3 regions of the Lysinibacillus sp. JNUCC-52 genome follow, and region 3 is predicted to be linked to each of the others. Evidence: a T-box and tRNA genes for the amino acid it is inferred to sense, from the RefSeq annotation. Region 3 holds a T-box; the other regions hold tRNA genes.
The links. The T-box of region 3 lies ahead of leuS (leucine--tRNA ligase). A T-box ahead of a tRNA ligase gene usually reads a tRNA of that ligase, here a tRNA-Leu.

Region 1 (4,562 bases), 1.3 Mb from region 3:
AAATCTATATTGCCCAAGGAATAGCAGCAGATCGTGCAGGTTGGATGTTTTCAATCATGCAAATTTCCCAAGTACCTATGGCTCTAGCTGTACCGATTATCGCTAGTAAAATGACATCACAACGACCTCTCGTTTTGATGTTTACTGCTTTTTATGTTGTCGGCTTTACTGGCCTTGTCATGGAATGGACTAATCTCGCTGTATTGTGGATGATATTGCTAGGATTAGCAGGTGGCGCTTCATTTTCACTTGCAATGATGTTCTTTACTCTTCGTACTCGTACGGCATTTGAAGCAGCTGATTTATCGGGCTTTGCACAATCATTAGGCTATTTATTAGCCGCAGTTGGCCCTATTTTATTTGGTTACCTACATGATTTATTTGGCGGTTGGAACATCGCTGGCTGTCTATTCGTTGTCGTTGCAGTATTACTATTCTTCTGCTCATTTAGAGCTTCTAGAAACGAATATATAAATTAAAAAAAGCAGCTCATCCTACTATGAGCTGCTTTTTTACATTTTTAATAAGGCGGTTTTTGATAAAAGAAATTCGGTGTATTATAAACATTGACATAAGGCTTATGGAAAATATGCGTTGTTGCAGGTGATAATGGGGGAATCAACCAAGTCCAATTGCCTGTTAAGTCGCGACCTGCCTTCTGCTCAGCTTCTTCAAATAACTTAAATTGCTGTGCAGCAGTATGATGATCGACTATACTTACACCATCTTCTTTAAAGGAAAACAGTACAGCAATATTTAATTCAACTAATGAGCGATCACGCCAAAGCGATGCTTGCTTAGTCGTATCGAGCCCAAAAATTTCAGCGATTTTCGGCAACATATTATAACGATCAGTATCAGCTAAATTACGTGCCCCAATTTCTGTCCCCATATACCAACCATTGAAAGGAGCCGCTTGAAAGTCGATTCCAGCCATTTGAAAACGCATGCTTGAAATAATCGGCACCGCATACCATTTCAACGCTAGTTCCTCCACTTGTGGGTGCTCAGGATGGCGAATTACAACTTCTAGTACATCTTCACGTGGTATTGAAAACAATTGTGGTTGACGGTCATCCACCTGGATAACGAGTGGTAATACATCAAATGCTGTGCCCTCGCCCTGCCAGCCTAGCGATTCACATACTTTTGTAAATGGTACAGAATGTGGGTCACCAACAATGCCAGCTTCCGTCTCATAGCCTGCATAACGGATCAACTGATGATTCCAAATCTTTACTCTACCAGATGCAAATACCGTTATTGTTGGCCGAATTTTACCACCATTTGTCGCATATTGAATATGACATAACAACTTCTCAAATATCCCTTGCTCATCTAAAACATCACGGGCATCCTCAACATGAAGTGACTGCCAAAATAATCTCCCGATACATTTATTACTATTACGCCAAGCTACTCGTGCACCAAAAGTAAGCTCCTCTGTTGAAGGAATATATTGTCCTTCATTTTCAACTTGCTGTAATCTATTTGTTAGCCATTGTGCAGACTCATTTTGCTCCATTTGATAAAGTGTTAAAAAACGTTGTATCTCTTGTAGTTTCATGTCGTTTTCCTCCATCTACCCTCATATTAGATGAATAGAAATAAATTCTCCATGAAAAAATTCATTAGAAAACATACATCTTTTATATATGAAATACTTTGTTCAAATTTAAATCAATAGTCAAAAATTCTCCATCAAAATTTTATAAAAACTAAATGAATAGCTTAAAAAATTACAAAGAAAAAGCATGTAGCAACAATATGCTACATGCTTTACTAGATGACCCCTACGGGATTCGAACCCGTGTTACCGCCGTGAAAGGGCGGTGTCTTAACCGCTTGACCAAGGGGCCATGGCTCCGAAGGCAGGACTCGAACCTGCGACAACCTGATTAACAGTCAGGTGCTACTACCAACTGAGCTACTTCGGAATAATTTTTTAATGGGCCTAAATGGACTCGAACCATCGACCTCACGCTTATCAGGCGTGCGCTCTAACCAGCTGAGCTATAGGCCCTCTTTGGAGCGGGTGATGAGAATCGAACTCACGACATCAGCTTGGAAGGCTGAGGTTTTACCATTAAACTACACCCGCATATGGTGGGTCAGGACGGAATCGAACCGCCGACACTTAGAGCTTCAATCTAATGCTCTACCAACTGAGCTACTGACCCGAAAAAAGAAAATGGAGGAGGTAGAGGGATTCGAACCCCCGCGCGGTGTTACCCGCCTGTCGGTTTTCAAGACCGATCCCTTCAGCCAGACTTGGGTATACCTCCGGAAATAAATATGGTGGAGCCTAGCGGGATCGAACCGCTGACCTCCTGCGTGCAAGGCAGGCGCTCTCCCAGCTGAGCTAAGGCCCCAAATTTTAAAAGATGGTCGGAATGACAGGATTCGAACCTACGACCCCTTGGTCCCAAACCAAGTGCTCTACCAAGCTGAGCTACATTCCGTTACTGTCTATCTTATCTTTTTATGGCGCGCCCGGCAGGAGTCGAACCCACAACCTTCTGATCCGTAGTCAGACGCTCTATCCAATTGAGCTACGGGCGCTTAATATTTAAAAAATGGTGCCGAGGGCCGGAATCGAACCGGCACGGTAGTCACCTACCGCAGGATTTTAAGTCCTGTGCGTCTGCCAGTTCCGCCACCCCGGCACATTTGGAGCGGAAGACGAGGTTCGAACTCGCGACCCCCACCTTGGCAAGGTGGTGTTCTACCACTGAACTACTTCCGCATGTGCATAAGATTATTTATCCTGGCAATTATGTAATTTGTAAATAAAATAAATGGTGCGGGTGAAGGGAGTCGAACCCCCACGCCTTGCGGCGCTAGATCCTAAGTCTAGTGCGTCTGCCAATTCCGCCACACCCGCAAATATGATGAGCCATGAAGGACTCGAACCTTCGACCCTCTGATTAAAAGTCAGATGCTCTACCAACTGAGCTAATGGCTCATATTATTAATAAATGAAAAATGGCTGGGGTACTAGGATTCGAACCTAGGCATGACGGAATCAAAATCCGTTGCCTTACCGCTTGGCTATACCCCAATATTAATTATATGGGGCGACTGATGGGAATCGAACCCACGAATGTCGGAACCACAATCCGATGCGTTAACCACTTCGCCACAACCGCCATATGAACTATAACAGTAGTTTAATCTAAAAAAATTTGGCAGGGGCAGTAGGAATCGAACCCACACCAAAGGTTTTGGAGACCTCTATTCTACCGTTGAACTATGCCCCTAAAATAAAAAACTGGTGGAGGGGGACGGATTCGAACCGCCGAACCCTAAGGAGCGGATTTACAGTCCGCCGCGTTTAGCCACTTCGCTACCCCTCCAAGGGCTGATGCCGGCGATAGGAGTCGAACCCACGACCTACTGATTACAAGTCAGTTGCTCTACCAACTGAGCTACACCGGCAAATAAAAAAGACGGTCCCGACCGGGATCGAACCGGCGATCTCCTGCGTGACAGGCAGGCATGTTAACCGCTACACCACGGGACCATAATTTGGTTGCGGAGACAGGATTTGAACCTGTGACCTTCGGGTTATGAGCCCGACGAGCTACCACTGCTCCACCCCGCGACAATATAATACTTTGATATTAAAATGGTGGAGGATGACGGGCTCGAACCGCCGACCCTCTGCTTGTAAGGCAGATGCTCTCCCAGCTGAGCTAATCCTCCACATAAAAAACAAGCGAAGCGACGTCCTACTCTCACAGGGGGAAGCCCCCAACTACCATCGGCGCTAAAGAGCTTAACTTCCGTGTTCGGTATGGGAACGGGTGTGACCTCTTTGCCATCATCACTTCACTTATTCAGTTGAAAGAACTTATTCTCTCAAAACTGGATAAACGTTTCATTGAATGTTTCAAACTTTTTTTGGTTAAGTCCTCGATCGATTAGTATTCGTCAGCTCCATGTGTCACCACACTTCCACCTCGAACCTATCTACCTCATCGTCTTTGAGGGATCTTACTTACTTGCGTAATGGGAAATCTCATCTTGAGGGGGGCTTCATGCTTAGATGCTTTCAGCACTTATCCCGTCCACACATAGCTACCCAGCGATGCCTTTGGCAAGACAACTGGTACACCAGCGGTGTGTCCATCCCGGTCCTCTCGTACTAAGGACAGCTCCTCTCAAATTTCCTACGCCCACGACGGATAGGGACCGAACTGTCTCACGACGTTCTGAACCCAGCTCGCGTACCGCTTTAATGGGCGAACAGCCCAACCCTTGGGACCGACTACAGCCCCAGGATGCGATGAGCCGACATCGAGGTGCCAAACCTCCCCGTCGATGTGGACTCTTGGGGGAGATAAGCCTGTTATCCCCGGGGTAGCTTTTATCCGTTGAGCGATGGCCCTTCCATGCGGAACCACCGGATCACTAAGCCCGTCTTTCGACCCTGCTCGACTTGTAGGTCTCGCAGTCAAGCTCCCTTGTGCCTTTACACTCTACGAATGATTTCCAACCATTCTGAGGGAACCTTTGGGCGCCTCCGTTACCTTTTAGGAGGCGACCGCCCCAGTCAAACT
Region 2 (4,562 bases), 360 kb from region 3:
GTGAAGATGCAGGTTACCCGCGACAGGACGGAAAGACCCCGTGGAGCTTTACTGTAGCCTGATATTGAATTTTGGTACAACTTGTACAGGATAGGTAGGAGCCAGAGATCTCGGAGCGCCAGCTTCGAAGGAGGCGTCGGTGGGATACTACCCTGGTTGTATTGAAATTCTAACCCATGCCCCTTAGCGGGGCAGGAGACAGTGTCAGGCGGACAGTTTGACTGGGGCGGTCGCCTCCTAAAAGGTAACGGAGGCGCCCAAAGGTTCCCTCAGAATGGTTGGAAATCATTCGTAGAGTGTAAAGGCACAAGGGAGCTTGACTGCGAGACCTACAAGTCGAGCAGGGTCGAAAGACGGGCTTAGTGATCCGGTGGTTCCGCATGGAAGGGCCATCGCTCAACGGATAAAAGCTACCCCGGGGATAACAGGCTTATCTCCCCCAAGAGTCCACATCGACGGGGAGGTTTGGCACCTCGATGTCGGCTCATCGCATCCTGGGGCTGTAGTCGGTCCCAAGGGTTGGGCTGTTCGCCCATTAAAGCGGTACGCGAGCTGGGTTCAGAACGTCGTGAGACAGTTCGGTCCCTATCCGTCGTGGGCGTAGGAAATTTGAGAGGAGCTGTCCTTAGTACGAGAGGACCGGGATGGACACACCGCTGGTGTACCAGTTGTCTTGCCAAAGGCATCGCTGGGTAGCTATGTGTGGACGGGATAAGTGCTGAAAGCATCTAAGCATGAAGCCCCCCTCAAGATGAGATTTCCCATTACGCAAGTAAGTAAGATCCCTCAAAGACGATGAGGTAGATAGGTTCGAGGTGGAAGTGTGGTGACACATGGAGCTGACGAATACTAATCGATCGAGGACTTAACCAAAAAAGTTTGTAACATTCAATGAACCGTTTATCCAGTTTTGAAAGAATAAAAAAGTATTTCTTAGATACTTGTAATTATAATACTATATGTTATAATAGGTAATGTCTTTCAAATAGTCTAGTGATGATGGCAAAGAGGTCACACCCGTTCCCATACCGAACACGGAAGTTAAGCTCTTTAGCGCCGATGGTAGTTGGGGGCTTCCCCCTGTGAGAGTAGGACGTCGCTAGGCTATACATAATAAAATCATTCCGAAGTAGCTCAGTTGGTAGTAGCACCTGACTGTTAATCAGGTTGTCGCAGGTTCGAGTCCTGCCTTCGGAGCCATTCTTGGAGAGTTGTCCGAGTGGCCGAAGGAGCACGATTGGAAATCGTGTAGGCGGTTAACACTGTCTCAAGGGTTCAAATCCCTTACTCTCCGCCAGCACTTACGATTCCAATTAGTAAGGCCCCTTGGTCAAGCGGTTAAGACACCGCCCTTTCACGGCGGTAACACGGGTTCGAATCCCGTAGGGGTCACCATTTATAACGAATACCCAGATGGAGGATTAGCTCAGCTGGGAGAGCATCTGCCTTACAAGCAGAGGGTCGGCGGTTCGAGCCCGTCATCCTCCACCATTTTATAAAATTAAATTAGTATTGTCGCGGGGTGGAGCAGTGGTAGCTCGTCGGGCTCATAACCCGAAGGTCACAGGTTCAAATCCTGTCTCCGCAACCAAATAAAGGTCCCGTGGTGTAGCGGTTAACATGCCTGCCTGTCACGCAGGAGATCGCCGGTTCGATCCCGGTCGGGACCGCCATTTTTCAAATAATAAATATGGGTCAGTAGCTCAGTTGGTAGAGCATTAGATTGAAGCTCTAAGTGTCGGCGGTTCGATTCCGTCCTGACCCATCGTTTTTTTGCCGGTTTAGCTCAGCAGGTAGAGCAACTGACTTGTAATCAGTAGGTCGTGGGTTCGATTCCTATAGCCGGCACCATGTTTTCCTGGAGGGGTAGCGAAGTGGCTAAACGCGGCGGACTGTAAATCCGCTCCTTAGGGTTCGGCGGTTCGAATCCGTCCCCCTCCACCAGTTTTTATTTAATAGGGGCATAGTTCAACGGTAGAATAGAGGTCTCCAAAACCTTTGGTGTGGGTTCGATTCCTACTGCCCCTGCCAATTAATTTTATGGCGGTTGTGGCGAAGTGGTTAACGCACCGGATTGTGGTTCCGGCATTCGTGGGTTCGATTCCCATCAGTCGCCCCATTAATATAAAATTAAAATTAAAATTAAAACTATAAAGCAATGGCGATTGTGGCGAAGTGGTTAACGCACCGGATTGTGGTTCCGGCATTCGTGGGTTCGATTCCCATCAGTCGCCCCATTGTTGGGGTATAGCCAAGCGGTAAGGCAACGGATTTTGATTCCGTCATGCCCTGGTTCGAATCCAGGTACCCCAGCCATTTATGCGGAAGTAGTTCAGTGGTAGAACACCACCTTGCCAAGGTGGGGGTCGCGAGTTCGAACCTCGTCTTCCGCTCCAATAATATGGCGGCATAGCCAAGTGGTAAGGCACAGGTCTGCAACACCTTTATCACCGGTTCAAATCCGGTTGCCGCCTCCATATTTTTTTCTTAATCGGATACTCCGATTTTTTTTATCTCTAAAGTATTATGCCGGTGTGGCGGAATTGGCAGACGCGCACGACTCAAAATCGTGTTCCTTTGGAGTGTCGGTTCGACCCCGACCACCGGTATCCAAAGTGAATTTAAAAGACTTCAACAACTTTGTTGAGGTCTTTTTTGTTTTTAAATAATGGCAGATTACAAGCGCAAAGTAATAGGTATTTGATATAATAAAGTTTGTATATTCAGAATTATTATATTTTTAGATGTTAGGTTTGGAGGTAATACTTATGAAAAATAAACTATTATCATTTTTACTACTCTTAGCAGCTATTTTTTTATTTCTAGATGCCTTTACAAATATATTTAGCGATTATGCAATGGTTAAAAAAATAGTTGCTATCGTGCTTATTTGTTTAGCAGGTACTTTCATCTATTTTTCTTTAATTTTTACAAGTGAAAAAAGGGGGAGATGAATTGGGTCGAGTAATAGGGTTTGAACTAAATAGTCAAGATCCTGAAAAAGCAGCGAATTTTTATTCTAAAGTTTTTGCATGGGAAATTGCGGAGCCTCGTTGGGATTACTGGGCTGTCACAACAGGTGCCAGCGAGCAAAATGGTATTGACGGTGGAATTGGTAAAGGTCCAAGCGATTATCCACATGGAGTACGTGTGCAAATTGAAGTAGATTCGATTGATGACTCTATTGCGAAAGCTATGGAGAATGGGGCTACTATTGTCCGAGAAAAAATGGAATTTAATGATTTTTTTCTTGCCTATTTAGTAGACCCTACTGGACTAGGTTTTGGTTTAATTCAAAATAAGTAAAATGAATAAGCTTTAACGCCTCTGCAAAGTTGCAGGGGGTTTTTTATTTTACAAGAGTTATGAAGTCTATTAGAAGTGTAAGCGTATTTTGAAACGGGTATGGAATGATTAGTGTTAATTGCAAGAAAACTATTAAAAATATCTTTTTAGTTAATATTTATTTTACTTGATGAATAGGATAACAAGGATGGGAGTAAATATAGGGGGAATAGCATGAAGAAAATAAGTAGGATCTTAATTGTAGTTGTGATTTTTGGGTTATTACAGATTCAGCCAGTATACGCAGCTAGTTTTAAAGATGTGTCATCTGATAATACGTTAAGTACCGAAATAGATTACTTAGTTGAGCGGGGGATTATTAAAGGTTATCCTAATGGCACTTTCAAACCAAATGACTATGTAACTAGGGCACAGGTAGCTGTCATGTTAACTCGTGCGGTAGGGTTGAAAACGACGAATGTTAAAAATCCAAAGTATCAAGATGTGCCGACTTCACATATCTATTATAAAGAAATCGCTGCTACCCAAAATGCGGGGATATTTGAGGCAACGAAAAAATTTAATCCGAATGGGACGCTGACGAGAGCAGATATGGCTGTTGTTTTGCAACGTGCATTTAAATTAAAGGGAGCGAGCCCTTATTATTTTACAGACGTTACAGAGAAGACGCCAGGCTATAAGGAAATATTAGCGGTAGCGAATAATAATATTACGAGCGGTTATCAGGATGGTTCATTTAAACCAAAATTGCCGTTAACACGTGCGCATTTTTCAGCATTTGTTGCACGTGCCATGACCCTTTCAAAGCCGAATTTACAAAAGGATCCTGCATATAAATACACTTATGCATTTTACTCACCAGATGATGGCTTACGATACACATTAAATTATCAATACAGCCATAATGATAATAAAAACGATGTTTGGTCAATTGCTAATACAACGAATAATAAGCAGTTTAATGATGAGTTATTATATTATGATGGCTCTGTATATGCACAAGCAATTGCTCAGGAATATAGCTCACATTACGACTTTTATATAGGGCTACCTCTTAGAATTGGTGTAATAGTTCACGAAGACGATGAAGGTCCAGTTAACGGCAATCGTATAACAGTTCAAACGACGGATGGAACGGTTCGAGCAGGTGGTGTTAATTATAAAAATGTAGCTGTATTAGAAGAAAGTTTTAAATATATTGATGTAGTGAAAACCTATTATTTTGTAGACGGTATTGGTTTAGTCAAGGAACTGCA
Region 3 (4,562 bases):
CTACTGGTGCTTTTGTGCCCATTTTATTAGGAATTGTATTATCATACGGCTATGAAAATCTATTGATTGCAGGGTTAATGGCGGGTGTTCTGCTATGCTTAATGGGCATTTTTAAGCTTGGCACTCTTATCAAATTTATTCCACGTCCTGTAACGATCGGATTTACTGCTGGTATTGCGGTTATTATTTTTACGGGACAAATTGCAAATTTTTTAGGGCTGACCAATATTACGCGGCATGAATATTTTATCGCAAATATGAAAGAGCTCTTTCTGCACATCGGTACAATAAATTATTATAGTATTTTCATAGCGATCATTTGTCTTGTAATGATACTAGTGACACCGAAAGTTTTTCCGAAAGTACCTGGCCCATTAGTAGGCATTGTAGTTTCGACGCTTGTTGCTAGCTTCTTTTTTTCGGGACAAGTTGCAACAATTGCTACAGCTTACGGTCAAATACCAAATACATTACCAGAGATTAAAATACCTGAAATTACGTTAGAGCGATTGCAATTATTAATAGGGCCAGCATTTGTCATCGCTATGTTGGGGGGGATTGAATCTCTTTTATCGGCGGTCGTTGCGGATGGTATGACAAATAGTAAGCATAATAGCAATCGTGAGCTAGTAGGGCAGGGCATAGCGAATATCATTACACCTTTATTTGGTGGAATTCCTGCTACAGGGGCCATTGCGCGTACGGCAACAAATATAAAAACGGGTGCAACATCCCCGATGTCAGGTATTATTCATGGTGTTTTTGTATTAGTAACGCTGTTGTTATTGGCACCTTTTGCATCGCATATTCCGTTAGCTAGTATGGCACCAATTTTGATGGTCGTTGCGTGGAATATGAGTGAACGGAAGCATTTCGCACATATTGTGAAAGCGAAATCAGGAGATTCGCTCGTTTTAATGATTACATTTTTACTTACGGTTTTCACTAGCCTAACGGTAGCTGTAGAAGTAGGACTTGGTTTGGCAGTTGTGTTATTTGTTAAACGAATGAGTGAAAAGTTGGTTGTAGATAAGGTTTTACCAGACCATACAAAAAACAATGGCAAAGTACAGCCGCATGTTGTCAATCAAAAGCATGATTGCCCTCAAATTAGTATTTATTCAATTGAAGGACCGTTATTTTTTGGTGCAGCACAAACATTTGAGCAAACATTGCTACATTCAATGCAAGTTCATCCAAAAGTTTTAATTTTGCGTATGAGTAAAGTGCCTTTTATGGATTCTACTGGGGAGTCCTATTTTAGCAATATTGTTGAAAGCTTTAAAATGCAAGGTGGCACTGTGTTAGTAACGGGTATCCATGAAGAATTAAAAGGGGCACTGTTACGAAATGGTCTATACGATCAAATTGGAAAAGATAATTTCTATGAACATACAGGCGATGCTATTAACAGGGCATTGAAGGATTTGGATATGAACAAATGCTACGGATGCAAACATTTTGCCTTCCGTGAATGTGTAGACCTTTCCTCAAGCGACCCTCGAGTGACAGGCACAGAAAAAATTCTGACAATTGAAGTTGGTTTGAATAAAAGCTCCACATGATGAATTTTCATGTGGAGCTTTTTTTAGTTTGTGTTGCAAAAACAATTACTCGTTTTGTTGAACCTCGCAATATTGACAATAGCATGGAGAGTGAAACTGTGAGGTTTGAAGTATACAATTTTTGAGAATACTCGTATTAAGAAATGGGTAATCTGGTGATGTATTATGTTTATAGTGATGATAGGAGCTATATGGATAATCCTCCATGTTGTCAACAATAGGTGGAGCTGTTGAAATAGGATTGCGGTGGATATAGCGGCTAACACTGAGCATATCTAGTTGTGAGGGAACAAGATCTGCAAAGTAGCGACTCTCGTACAGATGACCGCAATATTGATATTTCTTTTTAAAGTAATTACTGTAACGCCAATTGATGATCGCCATCAATTTCCCTAGTGGAACATCCTTTGACTGAATCAGAAGATGGTAGTGGTTAGACATAAGGCAATAAGCGACAATGCTAAAAGTGTGTTTTTGATAAGCATATTGCAGTATACGAAAAAAAGCATCGTAATCAGCAACATTCAAAAAAATCATTTGACGATTGTTACCACGCATAACGACGTGATTATAATGATGTGGAGACCAAAGTCGTTTTTTTCTTGGCACACAATACTACCTCCTTTGTCGTTTTCTTTAGCATAAAAATGAAGATCAATAACGTCAAATGTACAAAAATCACTAAAATACCTAATATTTTAATTTTTTTAGCGAAAAAAGGCTGGAATTTTACAACGCTATCCAAAAATCATAGGAAATAATTTTTTTAGCTAATTGTGTGAGAATTGTGTGCGTGTCAGGCACCGATAAAAAGAGGCTTGTGCTTTTATGCACTTTCCATTAGAATAAATGCAATACATGTAAAGACAATGATGAGGAATAGTAAATTTGTGGTTCTTTTTAGAGAGCTAGCGGTTGGTGGAAGCTAGTAGGGATGCAAATTGAACTCGCCTGCTGAGTCTGCGTACATAAGTGTTATGTGTGCCGTCATTTCCGCGTTAAGGAAGCTTGAGCCGAGTGTAATCACTAATTTGGGTGGTACCGCGGGAGATAAGAATGCTCTCGTCCCTTTCTGACAAAGGAAGGGGCGAGTTTTTTTATTTTTTAAATATTTTGTCAATTCTTACGATAAGTGGTATTGAACATATATAAGGAGGAAATAGTATGAGCTTTAATCATCAACAAGTTGAAAAAAAGTGGCAGCAATATTGGGATGTCAACAAAACATTCAAAACAGAAAATGAAACGGATAAACCGAAATTTTATGCACTTGATATGTTCCCATATCCATCAGGAGCGGGACTTCACGTAGGGCATCCAGAAGGGTATACAGCAACTGATATCCTTTCACGTTTCAAACGTATGCAAGGCTTTAATGTTTTACATCCAATGGGATGGGATGCATTCGGTTTACCTGCAGAGCAATATGCTTTAGATACAGGAAATGATCCAGCAGAATTTACAGCAAAAAATATTGCAACATTTAAGCGTCAAATTCAAGAGCTAGGATTTAGCTATGATTGGGATCGTGAAATCAACACAACAGATCCTGACTATTACAAATGGACACAATGGATTTTCATTCAATTATATAAAAAAGGCTTAGCGTATGTAGATGAAGTGGCTGTAAACTGGTGCCCTGCATTAGGAACAGTGCTTGCCAATGAAGAAGTCATTGATGGAAAATCAGAGCGTGGAGGACATCCAGTAGAACGTCGCCCAATGAAACAATGGATGCTGAAAATTACTGCCTATGCGGATCGTCTAATCGATGATTTAGAAGAAGTTGATTGGCCAGAATCGATTAAAGATATGCAACGTAACTGGATTGGACGCTCTGAAGGTGCTGAAGTAACTTTTGGCATTGAAGGAACAGATAAAAACTTTACGGTATTTACTACACGTCCTGATACGTTATTCGGTGCTACTTATACAGTACTTGCGCCTGAACATAAACTAGTGGCTGAAATTACAACAGCTGAACAACAAGCTGCTGTAGAGGCGTATCTTGAAAAAGTAAAAATGAAATCAGACTTAGAACGTACTGATTTAGCTAAAGAAAAAACAGGTGTATTTACTGGAGCGTACGCAGTGAATCCTATTAACGGTAAAAAAATGCCGATCTGGATTGCTGATTATGTATTAGCGACGTACGGCACTGGTGCTATTATGGCTGTTCCTGCTCATGACGAACGTGATTATGAATTCGCTAAAGAGTTTGGCTTAGACATCGTAGCTGTGCTTGAAGGTGGCGACATCGACAACGAAGCGTTCACAGGTGACGGTCAGCACATTAACTCGGACTTCCTTGATGGTTTAAACAAAGCAGATGGTATTGCGAAAACGATTGAATGGTTAGAAGAAAAAGGTGTAGGTGAGAAAAAAATATCTTATCGTCTACGTGACTGGTTATTCTCTCGTCAACGTTATTGGGGAGAGCCAATTCCAATGATTCACTGGGAAGATGGCACAACAACTCCAGTACCAGAAGCAGAATTACCTTTAATGCTTCCGAAAACAGATAATATTCGTCCATCAGGAACAGGTGAATCACCATTAGCTAATATTACTGATTGGGTAAATGTTGTAAATCCTGAAACAGGTATGAAAGGTCGCCGTGAAACAAATACAATGCCTCAATGGGCAGGGTCTAGCTGGTACTTCTTACGTTATATTGATCCGAACAATACAGAAGCGATTGCTGATCCTGAGTTATTAAAACGTTGGTTACCAGTCGATATTTATATTGGAGGAGCAGAGCATGCAGTATTGCACTTACTATACGCACGCTTCTGGCACAAAGTACTGTATGACCTAGGTGTAGTTCACACGAAAGAACCATTCCAAAAATTATTTAACCAAGGCATGATTCTTGGTGAAGGTAATGAAAAAATGTCTAAATCAAAAGGTAATGTCGTGAACCCAGATGAGATTATTGAGTCTCATGGTGCAGATACACTTCGCCTTTATGAAATGTTCATGGGTCCATTAGAAGCT

Region 1: it has a tRNA-Leu gene. The T-box ahead of leuS (leucine--tRNA ligase) is inferred to sense a tRNA for this amino acid. The anticodon was not compared.
Region 2: it has a tRNA-Leu gene. The T-box ahead of leuS (leucine--tRNA ligase) is inferred to sense a tRNA for this amino acid. The anticodon was not compared.

The regions. Positions count from the first base shown of each region.
Region 1 is NZ_CP065546.1:2,528,710-2,533,271, forward strand. Features, by position in the region: gene JNUCC52_RS12465 (CynX/NimT family MFS transporter) at 1-479, shown strand, start outside; gene JNUCC52_RS12470 (nitric oxide synthase oxygenase) at 521-1,567, opposite strand; tRNA gene JNUCC52_RS12475 (tRNA-Glu) at 1,788-1,859, opposite strand; tRNA gene JNUCC52_RS12480 (tRNA-Asn) at 1,861-1,937, opposite strand; tRNA gene JNUCC52_RS12485 (tRNA-Ile) at 1,950-2,023, opposite strand; tRNA gene JNUCC52_RS12490 (tRNA-Gly) at 2,028-2,101, opposite strand; tRNA gene JNUCC52_RS12495 (tRNA-Phe) at 2,105-2,180, opposite strand; tRNA gene JNUCC52_RS12500 (tRNA-Ser) at 2,193-2,285, opposite strand; tRNA gene JNUCC52_RS12505 (tRNA-Ala) at 2,297-2,372, opposite strand; tRNA gene JNUCC52_RS12510 (tRNA-Pro) at 2,386-2,462, opposite strand; tRNA gene JNUCC52_RS12515 (tRNA-Arg) at 2,486-2,562, opposite strand; tRNA gene JNUCC52_RS12520 (tRNA-Leu) at 2,578-2,666, opposite strand; tRNA gene JNUCC52_RS12525 (tRNA-Gly) at 2,672-2,746, opposite strand; tRNA gene JNUCC52_RS12530 (tRNA-Leu) at 2,800-2,884, opposite strand; tRNA gene JNUCC52_RS12535 (tRNA-Lys) at 2,893-2,965, opposite strand; tRNA gene JNUCC52_RS12540 (tRNA-Gln) at 2,987-3,061, opposite strand; tRNA gene JNUCC52_RS12545 (tRNA-His) at 3,074-3,149, opposite strand; tRNA gene JNUCC52_RS12550 (tRNA-Trp) at 3,187-3,260, opposite strand; tRNA gene JNUCC52_RS12555 (tRNA-Tyr) at 3,273-3,356, opposite strand; tRNA gene JNUCC52_RS12560 (tRNA-Thr) at 3,366-3,438, opposite strand; tRNA gene JNUCC52_RS12565 (tRNA-Asp) at 3,451-3,523, opposite strand; tRNA gene JNUCC52_RS12570 (tRNA-Met) at 3,530-3,604, opposite strand; tRNA gene JNUCC52_RS12575 (tRNA-Val) at 3,630-3,705, opposite strand; rRNA gene rrf (5S ribosomal RNA) at 3,719-3,834, opposite strand; rRNA gene JNUCC52_RS12585 (23S ribosomal RNA) at 3,904-4,562, opposite strand, start outside.
Region 2 is NZ_CP065546.1:3,476,160-3,480,721, forward strand. Features, by position in the region: rRNA gene JNUCC52_RS17120 (23S ribosomal RNA) at 1-873, shown strand, start outside; rRNA gene rrf (5S ribosomal RNA) at 990-1,105, shown strand; tRNA gene JNUCC52_RS17130 (tRNA-Asn) at 1,124-1,200, shown strand; tRNA gene JNUCC52_RS17135 (tRNA-Ser) at 1,206-1,297, shown strand; tRNA gene JNUCC52_RS17140 (tRNA-Glu) at 1,321-1,395, shown strand; tRNA gene JNUCC52_RS17145 (tRNA-Val) at 1,416-1,491, shown strand; tRNA gene JNUCC52_RS17150 (tRNA-Met) at 1,517-1,591, shown strand; tRNA gene JNUCC52_RS17155 (tRNA-Asp) at 1,598-1,673, shown strand; tRNA gene JNUCC52_RS17160 (tRNA-Phe) at 1,693-1,765, shown strand; tRNA gene JNUCC52_RS17165 (tRNA-Thr) at 1,776-1,851, shown strand; tRNA gene JNUCC52_RS17170 (tRNA-Tyr) at 1,861-1,944, shown strand; tRNA gene JNUCC52_RS17175 (tRNA-Trp) at 1,958-2,031, shown strand; tRNA gene JNUCC52_RS17180 (tRNA-His) at 2,044-2,119, shown strand; tRNA gene JNUCC52_RS17185 (tRNA-His) at 2,162-2,237, shown strand; tRNA gene JNUCC52_RS17190 (tRNA-Gln) at 2,242-2,316, shown strand; tRNA gene JNUCC52_RS17195 (tRNA-Gly) at 2,322-2,396, shown strand; tRNA gene JNUCC52_RS17200 (tRNA-Cys) at 2,404-2,477, shown strand; tRNA gene JNUCC52_RS17205 (tRNA-Leu) at 2,529-2,609, shown strand; gene JNUCC52_RS17210 (hypothetical protein) at 2,769-2,954, shown strand; gene JNUCC52_RS17215 (VOC family protein) at 2,956-3,306, shown strand; gene JNUCC52_RS17220 (S-layer homology domain-containing protein) at 3,520-4,562, shown strand, end outside.
Region 3 is NZ_CP065546.1:3,840,107-3,844,668, forward strand. Features, by position in the region: gene JNUCC52_RS19080 (SulP family inorganic anion transporter) at 1-1,565, shown strand, start outside; gene JNUCC52_RS19085 (transposase) at 1,611-2,174, opposite strand; T-box leader at 2,426-2,638, shown strand; gene leuS (leucine--tRNA ligase) at 2,730-4,562, shown strand, end outside.